4 regions of the Streptomyces sp. NPDC058008 genome follow, and region 4 is predicted to be linked to each of the others. Evidence: riboswitches for the same ligand, from Rfam matches in the RefSeq annotation. Region 4 holds a riboswitch; each other region holds the start of a gene.
The links. Region 4 has a riboswitch for cyclic di-AMP ahead of ACFVS9_RS26795 (peptidoglycan DD-metalloendopeptidase family protein). Riboswitches for the same ligand answer to the same signal wherever they lie in the genome.
Positions count from the first base shown of each region.

Region 1: linked by a shared signal. The riboswitch ahead of ACFVS9_RS22060 (transglycosylase family protein) and the one ahead of ACFVS9_RS26795 (peptidoglycan DD-metalloendopeptidase family protein) in region 4 are both predicted to bind cyclic di-AMP.
Region 2: linked by a shared signal. The riboswitch ahead of ACFVS9_RS03535 (M23 family metallopeptidase) and the one ahead of ACFVS9_RS26795 (peptidoglycan DD-metalloendopeptidase family protein) in region 4 are both predicted to bind cyclic di-AMP.
Region 3: linked by a shared signal. The riboswitch ahead of ACFVS9_RS19575 (NlpC/P60 family protein) and the one ahead of ACFVS9_RS26795 (peptidoglycan DD-metalloendopeptidase family protein) in region 4 are both predicted to bind cyclic di-AMP.

Region 1 covers NZ_JBHVQX010000021.1:91,904-94,095, reverse strand. The annotation lists gene ACFVS9_RS22065 (transglycosylase family protein) at 1-871, shown strand, start outside; cyclic di-AMP (ydaO/yuaA leader) riboswitch at 1,162-1,332, shown strand; gene ACFVS9_RS22060 (transglycosylase family protein) at 1,333-2,025, shown strand.
Region 2 covers NZ_JBHVQX010000002.1:389,548-391,739, reverse strand. The annotation lists gene ACFVS9_RS03535 (M23 family metallopeptidase) at 156-1,196, opposite strand; cyclic di-AMP (ydaO/yuaA leader) riboswitch at 1,208-1,360, opposite strand; gene ACFVS9_RS03530 (PP2C family protein-serine/threonine phosphatase) at 1,594-2,192, opposite strand, start outside.
Region 3 covers NZ_JBHVQX010000018.1:31,445-33,636, forward strand. The annotation lists gene pcrA (DNA helicase PcrA) at 1-769, opposite strand, end outside; cyclic di-AMP (ydaO/yuaA leader) riboswitch at 1,027-1,186, shown strand; gene ACFVS9_RS19575 (NlpC/P60 family protein) at 1,185-2,192, shown strand, end outside.
Region 4 covers NZ_JBHVQX010000031.1:8,265-10,456, forward strand. The annotation lists gene ACFVS9_RS26785 (DUF6126 family protein) at 1-1, shown strand, start outside; gene ACFVS9_RS26790 (tyrosine-protein phosphatase) at 37-864, opposite strand; cyclic di-AMP (ydaO/yuaA leader) riboswitch at 1,289-1,447, shown strand; gene ACFVS9_RS26795 (peptidoglycan DD-metalloendopeptidase family protein) at 1,452-2,192, shown strand, end outside.

The DNA of each region.
Region 1 (2,192 bases), on a different contig from region 4:
GCTCGGTGCGGGCGGCGCGCAAGCCGCCGACGCGTCGACCTGGGACCGGGTCGCCGAATGCGAGAGCGGCGGCATGTGGAGTGCCGACCTCGGCAACGGCCGCTTCGGCGGCCTGCAGTTCACCGAGGACACCTGGGACGCGTACGGCGGTACGGCGTACGCCATGCGGGCGGACCTCGCGAGCCGCTCGCAGCAGATAGCCGTCGCGGAGAAGGTGCTGGACGCCAAGGGCCCGCAGGCCTGGCCCAGCTGCGCCGTGATCTCCGGGCTGGCCCTGGACGGCGTGCTTCCGGGCGTCGACCCGGGCACCGACCCGACCGCCGAGCCCTCGGACACCGCCACACCGTCCGGGACCCCCTCGCCCGAGGTGTCGGACCCGGCCGACGCGGCGGACGGCACGGACGGGGCCGACACGGAGAGCGGCACCGACAAGGACGCGTCCGGCGACACGGCGGGCAAGGGTGACGGGGCGGGCAAGGGCGGCACGACTCCGTCCGCCACGCCGTCGCCCGAGGCGTCCGAGACCTCCGGTTCCGCGAAGGGCGACGGCGCGAAGGCCGGGAAGCACCGCGGCGCGCCGGCCCCCGAGGCCAGTGCCGGAACGGACCTCGACGACAGCCGTGAGGGCGGCAGGCACGCCTCGCGCGGCGCCTCGGAGGCCCGTCAGGGCGCCGAGGGGACGTACACCGTCCAGGAGGGCGACAACCTCTGGGCGATCGCCGACGCGCAGGAGCTGCCCGGCGGCTGGCCCGCGCTCTACGAGGCCAACAAGGACGCGCTCGGCTCCGACCCGGACCTGATCCTTCCCGGCCAGAGCCTGGACCTCGGCCTCGCGTCGGACGCGCAGACGGAGACTCCCGCCGCCAGCTGATCAAATACGGGAAAACACCCCGAAAGCGGGGGCAGTTCAGAGGCCTATGTCCACTTATGCGTAAGTGAGACATGGGTCTCTTTGCTTCAACTGGTGCGCCCCGTCCGCCCGGTCCGTCCATATTGGCTCCGACCTGCGGAAATGATCCGTCCTCCCGAACCGTTACGCGCTGATTGCTCGTTATGTCCATCTTTGAATGTAGGGGTTGCGTGTGTTTACGGTCGGAGCCGCTCGCACCGCGGGCACCTTCGACCGTCACGCCGAATCCTGCCGTCGGCCGAAGGGGACCCACGCGTAAAGCGCCGTAGGCAGGAGCGGGGGACCCAGGTAGGTGCCGGACCCGGCCGTCGCGAGACGGTGAGGGTGCGGCTCGGGGTGAAGCCGTCCGCGAGTGCGGGTGGCCGGGCAACTCACAGGCCCGAACCCGACAGCTCACCTCGTAGGCGTCGGTGAGGAGAACCATGCTGCTTTCCAGCAAGGGCAAGCACCGCCGCCCGTCCAGGGCCGTCCGCATCGCGACCCTGGCCGGCGTCACCGGTGCCGCCGTCGCCGTGCCGCTGATGGGCGCGACCGGCGCCTCGGCCGCCTCCGTCGACACCTGGGACGCCGTCGCCCAGTGCGAGTCCGGCGGCAACTGGTCCATCAACACCGGCAACGGCTACTACGGCGGCCTGCAGTTCTCGCAGTCCAGCTGGGCCGCCGCCGGCGGTACGCAGTACGCCGCCCGCGCCGACCTGGCCACCAAGGACCAGCAGATAGCCGTCGCCGAGAAGCTCCTCGACCTCCAGGGCCCGGGCGCCTGGGCCTGCGCCGGTGCCGGCGGCCTGACGAACGACGGTGTGGACCCGGGCGTCGACACCGGCTCCGCGAAGAACGGCGACACGGCCCCGAAGGCCGCGCCGGAGCGCGGGACCGAGCAGCCCGCCACGCGCAGCGAGAAGCGCACGGCCCCCGAGAAGACCGTCACCACCCCGACCGGCGAGAAGGTCGAGAAGGGTGACGGCGAGTACAAGGTGAAGGCCGGCGACACCCTCAGCAGGATCGCCGGCGCCGAGAAGGTCGAGGGCGGCTGGCAGAAGCTGTTCGAGCTGAACGGCGACATCGTCGACGACGCCGACCTGATCTTCCCGGGCCAGCAGCTCCACCTGAAGTAACCGCGAGCGGTCCGGGGTCCTCCTCCGCCCCGGCGGCCCGGCCCGGCGCGCAGACCCCCCGCGCGCCGGGCCGCGGCCGTGTCAGGGCCCTGCGGGGCCGGCGTGCCCGGGGCCCTGTCGCGGGGCGCGCCGCCGGGGGTGCGCCCGGTCCTTGCGGTTACTTGCCA
Region 2 (2,192 bases), on a different contig from region 4:
GCCGGGACTCGCGCACGGATCCACCGGGACCGGACTCCCGCATCCCGAGCGCTTACCGGTGCGCCCGGCCTGCGCGGGCGTGGCCGGCCCGCGCGGGCCGGCCACGGTCAGGTCTCCCCGGCCGGGCCCGGCCCGTCACGGAAGGACCCGCGGGCTCAGATGGTGAGGCCCTTGCCGCGGAGCCAGCTCATCGGGTCGATGCCCGAGCCGTCCGCGGTGTGGACCTCCAGGTGCAGGTGGGCGCCGGTCACGTTGCCGGTCGCGCCGACGCGGCCGATGGTGTCGCCGGTGCTGACCTTCTGTCCCGCCGTCACGTCCATCGAGGACTGGTGGCAGTACCAGATCTCGGTGCCGTCATCGAGCACCAGGACCGTGCGGTAGCCGTAGGAACCGGAGTAGCCGGCCGACTTGATCGTGCCGCTGTGGACGGCCTTGACCGGGGTGCCGGTCGGGGCCGCGAAGTCCAGCCCGGTGTGATAGCCGGAGGACCACATCGAACCGGACTGACCGAACGTCGAGCTGATGTAGTACGAGGAGGTCGGGACGGCGTAACTGGCGGCGAGCTTGGCCAGCCGCTCGGCCTCGGCCTTCTTCGCGGCCGCCTCTTCGGCCGCCTTCTTCTCCGCCGCGGCCTCGGCCTCGGCGGCGCTCTGCTTCTTCGCCGCCTGGGCCGCGGCAGCCTCGACGGCCGCCTGCTCCTCGGCGGCCCGGGCGTCGGCGTCGGCCCCGGCCTGCTGCTGCTCGGCCTGCTGGAGGATGCGGGCGCGCAGCGCCTCGCCCGCGTCGGTGGCGCCCTGCTCGGCCTCGGCGGCGGTGATACCGGCGGTGGTGAGCGGGGAGGACGCGGCGACCGTCTCGTGGCCCGAGTCGGAGCCGCCGGACATGAACGCGCCTACGCCGGGCAGGGACTTGGCATCGGGAAGACTGTCCGCGATGGAATCGGGAAGGGATATGGAGACCGGCGGCTTGCTCTGCGCGGTGGCCATGCCGCCCGCTCCGACGGCCGCGATGACGCCGACGCCGAGGACGGTGGAGCTACGGGCGAGGCCGCGCTGCTTGGCCACGCGATGCCGGCCGCGGACGGGACGGACGGACTCCTCGGTGGGGTTCCATTCCTCCCACGTCCTGTCCTCATCACCGAAGCTGTCGGACCTGAAGGGTGACGGGGCCCCGGGGGCAGGCTGGTTGGACGCCACGTGGGCGCACTCCTTTCCTTCCTTCTCGCCTACCGGGTTAGCTGACGGGTTCGGAGCAGGAAGGTCTCCTACGGGCCCCTTCGTCTCTCACGAGACACAGGTGTCCGATTCACCCCATGTAGGTGGTTCCCCGGTTCCCTTGCGGAATTCGGCGCTGCGCACGGTGCCGCCTCTTGCGACGGCAGGTACAACCGCGCTGCGTTATCGAACGTTAATAGACACCCGGGCCCGATTCCAAGCCGTTCCGATAGATCGTTCACGGCTTCGGCCTGGACTTTCAGGGGTCAAACGGTCTCAAACGGGCGACTTGAGAGCCCTTCATCCGGCCAGCAGTTTCTGACGGTGCGTCAAATGTTATGCGGAGCGGGGTCCTTCGACTACCGACCGTCGCGACCGGTCATTCACTGTCCCGTCGCACGATCTTCACCGTCGTCCGCCGCCCCCGCTGACCCCGCGCGGGGCGGGCGACCGCGAGGAGGGCCATGTCGTCCGTCGACCGTCCGCGGGTGTGCAGCCGTACGTCGTCGGTGAGGGCGGACAGCAGTTCCTCGGGCCCAGGGAAGAGCCGGCCGCGCAGCCGGGCCGCGGGGTCGTAGAAGACGCCCTGCGCGTCCCGCGCCTCGGAGAGGCCGTCGGTGAACGCCAGGAACATCGCCCCGGCCGGCAGCGTCCACTCGTCCGACCGGTCCGGCCACGCGCCCAGCCCCATCCCGAGGGGCAGGGCGGGGGTGGTCGGCGCCAGCACGTCGAGATCCCCGTCCGGGTACAGCACGATCGGCTCGGGGTGGCCGCGGTTGATGACCCGCAGGGTGTCGGCGCCGACCGGGATCTCCGCCACCACCACGGTGACGAACCCCTCCATGGAGTCGAGCCCGCCCCGGCGCGTGCCCTCCCGTGCCAGTGCCCGCTCCAGCCGCTGGACCACCCCCTCCAGCGACCTCTCCTGCTCGGCCGCCTCCCGGAATGCCCCGATCACGACGGCCACCGCCGCCACGG
Region 3 (2,192 bases), on a different contig from region 4:
CCGTCATGATGATGTCGTCGAAGTCCAGGGCGTTGGCCTCGCGGAGCCGGGCCTGGTAGAGCGCGTACGCCTGCGCCAGCGTCTTCTCGAAGCCGTCGGCGGCCTGGCCGGCGAAGGTCTCCTCGTCGATCAGCTCGTTCTTCAGGTTCGAGACCTTGGCCGTGAACGACTTCGGCGGGTAGCGCTTCGGGTCGAGGTCCAGGTCGCGGCAGACCAGCGCCATCAGCCGCTTGGAGTCGGCGGCGTCGTAGATCGAGAACGACGAGGTGAAGCCGAGGCGCTTCGACTCGCGGCGCAGGATCCGCACACAGGCGCTGTGGAAGGTCATGACCCACATGGCGTTGGCGCGCGGGCCGACGAGGTCCTCGACGCGCTCCTTCATCTCGCCGGCGGCCTTGTTGGTGAAGGTGATCGCGAGGATCTGCCCCGGGTGCACCCCGCGCTCGGCCAGGAGGTGGGCGATGCGGTGGGTGAGCACCCGGGTCTTGCCCGAGCCGGCCCCGGCGACGATGAGCAGCGGCGATCCGGCGTGCACGACGGCGGCGCGCTGTTCGGTGTTCAGCCCGTCGAGCAGCGCGGCGGCGTCGATGACGGGGCGCGGGGCGCCGTCGCGGTAGTGGGCGTCGCGCGGCGGCGGAGGCGCGTCGAAGACGTCCTCGAAGAGGCCCTCCGGCACCGCTTCGGGCGCGTGCTCCTCGGGGGGCGGCGGGGGGCCGTCCTCCGCTTGCTGGAGGCCGGTCAGGAAACTGTCGTCAAAGAGGCTGCTCATCGCCTCACGAGTCTAGGCGGACGCACCGACAGCCCGGGCCGCATCGGCGACAAGTACCCCGGACCGTGCGCGTATCGAGACCGACCGCACACGGAACGTGAAATTCCGGGGCGTCTTCCGGCCACGGGGACGACCACGGGGGAAAGGTCACGAAAATGTATCGGGCATATCGAACATCAACCTTCACAGGGGCACCACGGGTTGGTTAGCGTGCTCGGACGGGTGCCCCGTACCCCTTTGAGGCGAACCGCGCCGCACGGGCACCCCCGCCGAATCCGCACCCCCTCGTCGGGGCCGGAACCGGGGACCCACACGCAGCACCGGGGTGAATCGGTCCTTCCCCACCGGACCGTAGGGCAGCCTTCCGTTCCGCCCGAACCCGACAGCTAACCCGGTAGGCGGTCCACGGAAGGAGATGCCGGCCTTGGCATCGCATCGCAAGCCGCGCACCCGGGTGCGCACCACCCCCGCCATCGGTCTCACGACCGCGGCGCTGGCCTCCGTCACCCTGCTCTCCACGCAGAGCGCGACGGCGGCACCGGCCGAGCCCAAGCCCGGCATCGAGGAAGTGCAGAAGCGGGTCGACTCCCTGTACCGGCAGGCCGGGGTGGCGACACAGGAGTACAACCAGGCGAAGACCGCGTCGGCCGAGCAGCGTTCCAAGGTCGACGCGCTGCTGGAGGCGGCGGCGAAGCGGGCCGACAAGCTCAACGAGACCCGCAGGGAGCTGGGCGGCTACGCGGCCGCGCAGTACCGCACCGGCTCGATCGCCCCGACGGCGACGTTCTTCCTCGCGGACGACCCGCAGTCGTACTTCGACCAGGACCAGCTGATGGCCCGGATGACCAGCCAGCAGCAGAAGGCGGTCGCCGACTTCCGTACGCAGCAGAAGGAGGCGGCGGCCAAGCGCGTCGAGGCGACGAAGAGCCTGGAGACGCTCACGAAGTCGCAGGCTTCCCTGCGCACCAGCAAGCAGCAGGTGCAGACGAAGCTCACCGAGGCGCGCTCGCTGCTGTCGGAGCTGACCGCCGAGGAGAAGGCGCGGCTCGCGGAGCTGGAGCGCAAGAAGGAGGCGGAGGCCCGGCGCAAGGCGGAGGAGCTGGCCAGGCAGCAGGCCGCCGCGAAGAAGAAGGCCGGGCAGGGCGCCAAGGAGGAGGCCGCGAAGCCGGGGACCGGCACGGGGACCGGAGCCGGGACCGGCACGGACTCCGGCAGCGGCTACGCCACGAAGGCCGAGAAGGTCCTGGCCTTCGCACGGGCCCAGATCGGCAAGCCCTACGTGTGGGGGGCGACGGGCCCGTCCTCGTACGACTGCTCCGGGCTCACCCAGGCCGCCTGGAAGGCGGCGGGCGTCAGCCTCCCCCGCACCACGTGGGACCAGGTCGAGGTCGGCACCCGCGTGGCCACGGCGGACCTCAGGCCG
Region 4 (2,192 bases):
AGCGCGCCGCGGCGGGGAAGGGCTGAGCGCGCCGCGTCACACGCCTTCGACGAGGCGCTCGCGCAGCTTCGCGCGGGTCCCGTCGCCGACCTTCAGCCCGTCGCGGAGGTAGCGGTCGGTGCCGCCCCAGACCTCCTCGATGGTCGCGAATGCCGCCGCGAGGTACTCGGCGCGCGCCCCGAAGAGCGGATTGAGCAGTTCCATCACCTCGTCGGACATGCCGGCCGGCGAGGTGTCGGTACGCCGCACCCTGTAGCGCCGGTGCGCGTCGTTCGACTTGAGGTAGTCGGCCTCGATGGCCTCCCTCTCCACGCCGACCGCGAGCAGTGAGACCGCGACCGACAGGCCCGCCCGGTCCTTGCCCGCCGCGCAGTGCATGAGCGCCGGCACGCTGTCCTCGGCCAGCGCGTGCAGCACGCGGCTGTGTTCGGCGGTGCGGTCCTTGATGATCGAGCGGTACGAGGCGATCATCCGCTCCGTCCCCTTGCCGTCGGCCAGGATCGAGCGCAGCTGCTCGATGTTCCCGTCGCGCACCAGCCGCCAGAACTCCGCCCCGTCGGCCGGATCGGAGAGGGGAATGCTCACATTGCGGACGCCGGGCAGCTCCACGTCGAGCCCGTCCAGCTTGTGGTCGGCGGCGTTGCGGAAGTCGAAGACCGTGTGCAGGCCGAGCCCCGCGAGGAAGGCGGCGTCGGCCTCGGTGGCATGGGCGAGGTGGCCGCTGCGGTAGAGGCGCCCGTACCGCACGGTACGGCCGTCCTCCGTCGGAAGTCCGCCGACGTCGCGGAAGTTGCGGACCCCGGTCAGGGCGACGTCGTCCTTCGGCTCGGGGCCGGCCGGCGGGAACTCTGGCAGCTGCGTCACGAGGGCTCCTGGGGTGTCGGGCGTCGGCGCCGCTCGCCGACGGGGCACGCCCGCGACGATACGACATGGCTGCATCGGGCAACCGTCCTCAGGGTCCGCCGGTGGGGCCGGGGCCGGTCGGCGGACGTGGCGGCGACCGGCCTGTGTCCGTATTGCCTTATTTAATAGAACATGCCCCGCTTGTGCGGGAGATGGGGGGAGGCGGGTGAGCGGGATCATATCCGTGACGGTGTGTGGTGAAGCCGCCGACGGGTATTCCGGACGCCGTGCGGAATGCCAAGATCCGTAATCCACGGAGTGTGACGGGAATTCTCCGCAGGAATTGAAGCGTGGATTCCGGTCGGCAATCCGTGGCTTGTTCGCGGCGTCCCGGCTCGCTTACGGTCACGGTCAATCCGGTCGGAACGCCTAATCCTGCCGCCGCCCGGAATCCGCACCGACCCACGTGTGGCAGGAGCGGGGGAACCAGGTAAGTCGCCGGCCGGAGGGATCCGGTACGGCTTGGGGTCAAGTCGCGCACCGCGCGGCCGGGCATCTCCAGTCCGAACCCGACAGCTCACCTCGCAGGCGCCGGAGAGGACACCCCCATGCCCGCACAAGGCAAGCACCGACGTACGAAGACCGGCGCGATCTCCCGAGGCGTCCTCGCCGCGGGGACCGGTGGCGCCGTTCTCGCCCTTCCGCTGATCGGCGCCACCGGCGCCCACGCCGCCGAGCAGGCCGCGCCGGCCAAGGCCGTCGCCGCCCACAGCGCTCCCGCCTCGGTGGCCAAGAGCTCCCCGAAGACCTACACGGTCGTCTCCGGCGACTACCTGGCGAAGATCGCGACCGCCCAGAAGATCAAGGGCGGCTGGCAGAAGCTGTACCAGGACAACCGTGACGTCGTCGGCGAGAACCCGAGCCTGATCCTCCCGGGCATGAAGCTGACGCTCGGCGCCAAGGCCTCCGCCCCCGCCGAGGCGGCGCCCTCCAAGGCCGCCCCGTCGGCCGCCGAGACGGCCGCCCCGGCCGAGAAGACCGCCGCCCCGGCCCAGGAGACGGCTGCGAAGACCGCCGACTCCGCCGCCTCGGAGAGCAACAGCTCCGGCTGGACCACCCCGGTCGAGAACGCCAACGTCACCACCCAGTACCGCGCCTCCGGCGCCAGCTGGTCCAGCGGCTACCACACCGGCTCCGACTTCCAGGCCGCCTCCGGCACCAGCGTCCGGTCCATCGGCGCGGGCACCGTGGTCTCCGCCGGCTGGAGCGGTTCGTACGGCAACGAGGTCGTCATCCAGCACAGCGACGGCATGTACTCCCAGTACGCGCACCTGTCCTCGCTCGGCGTC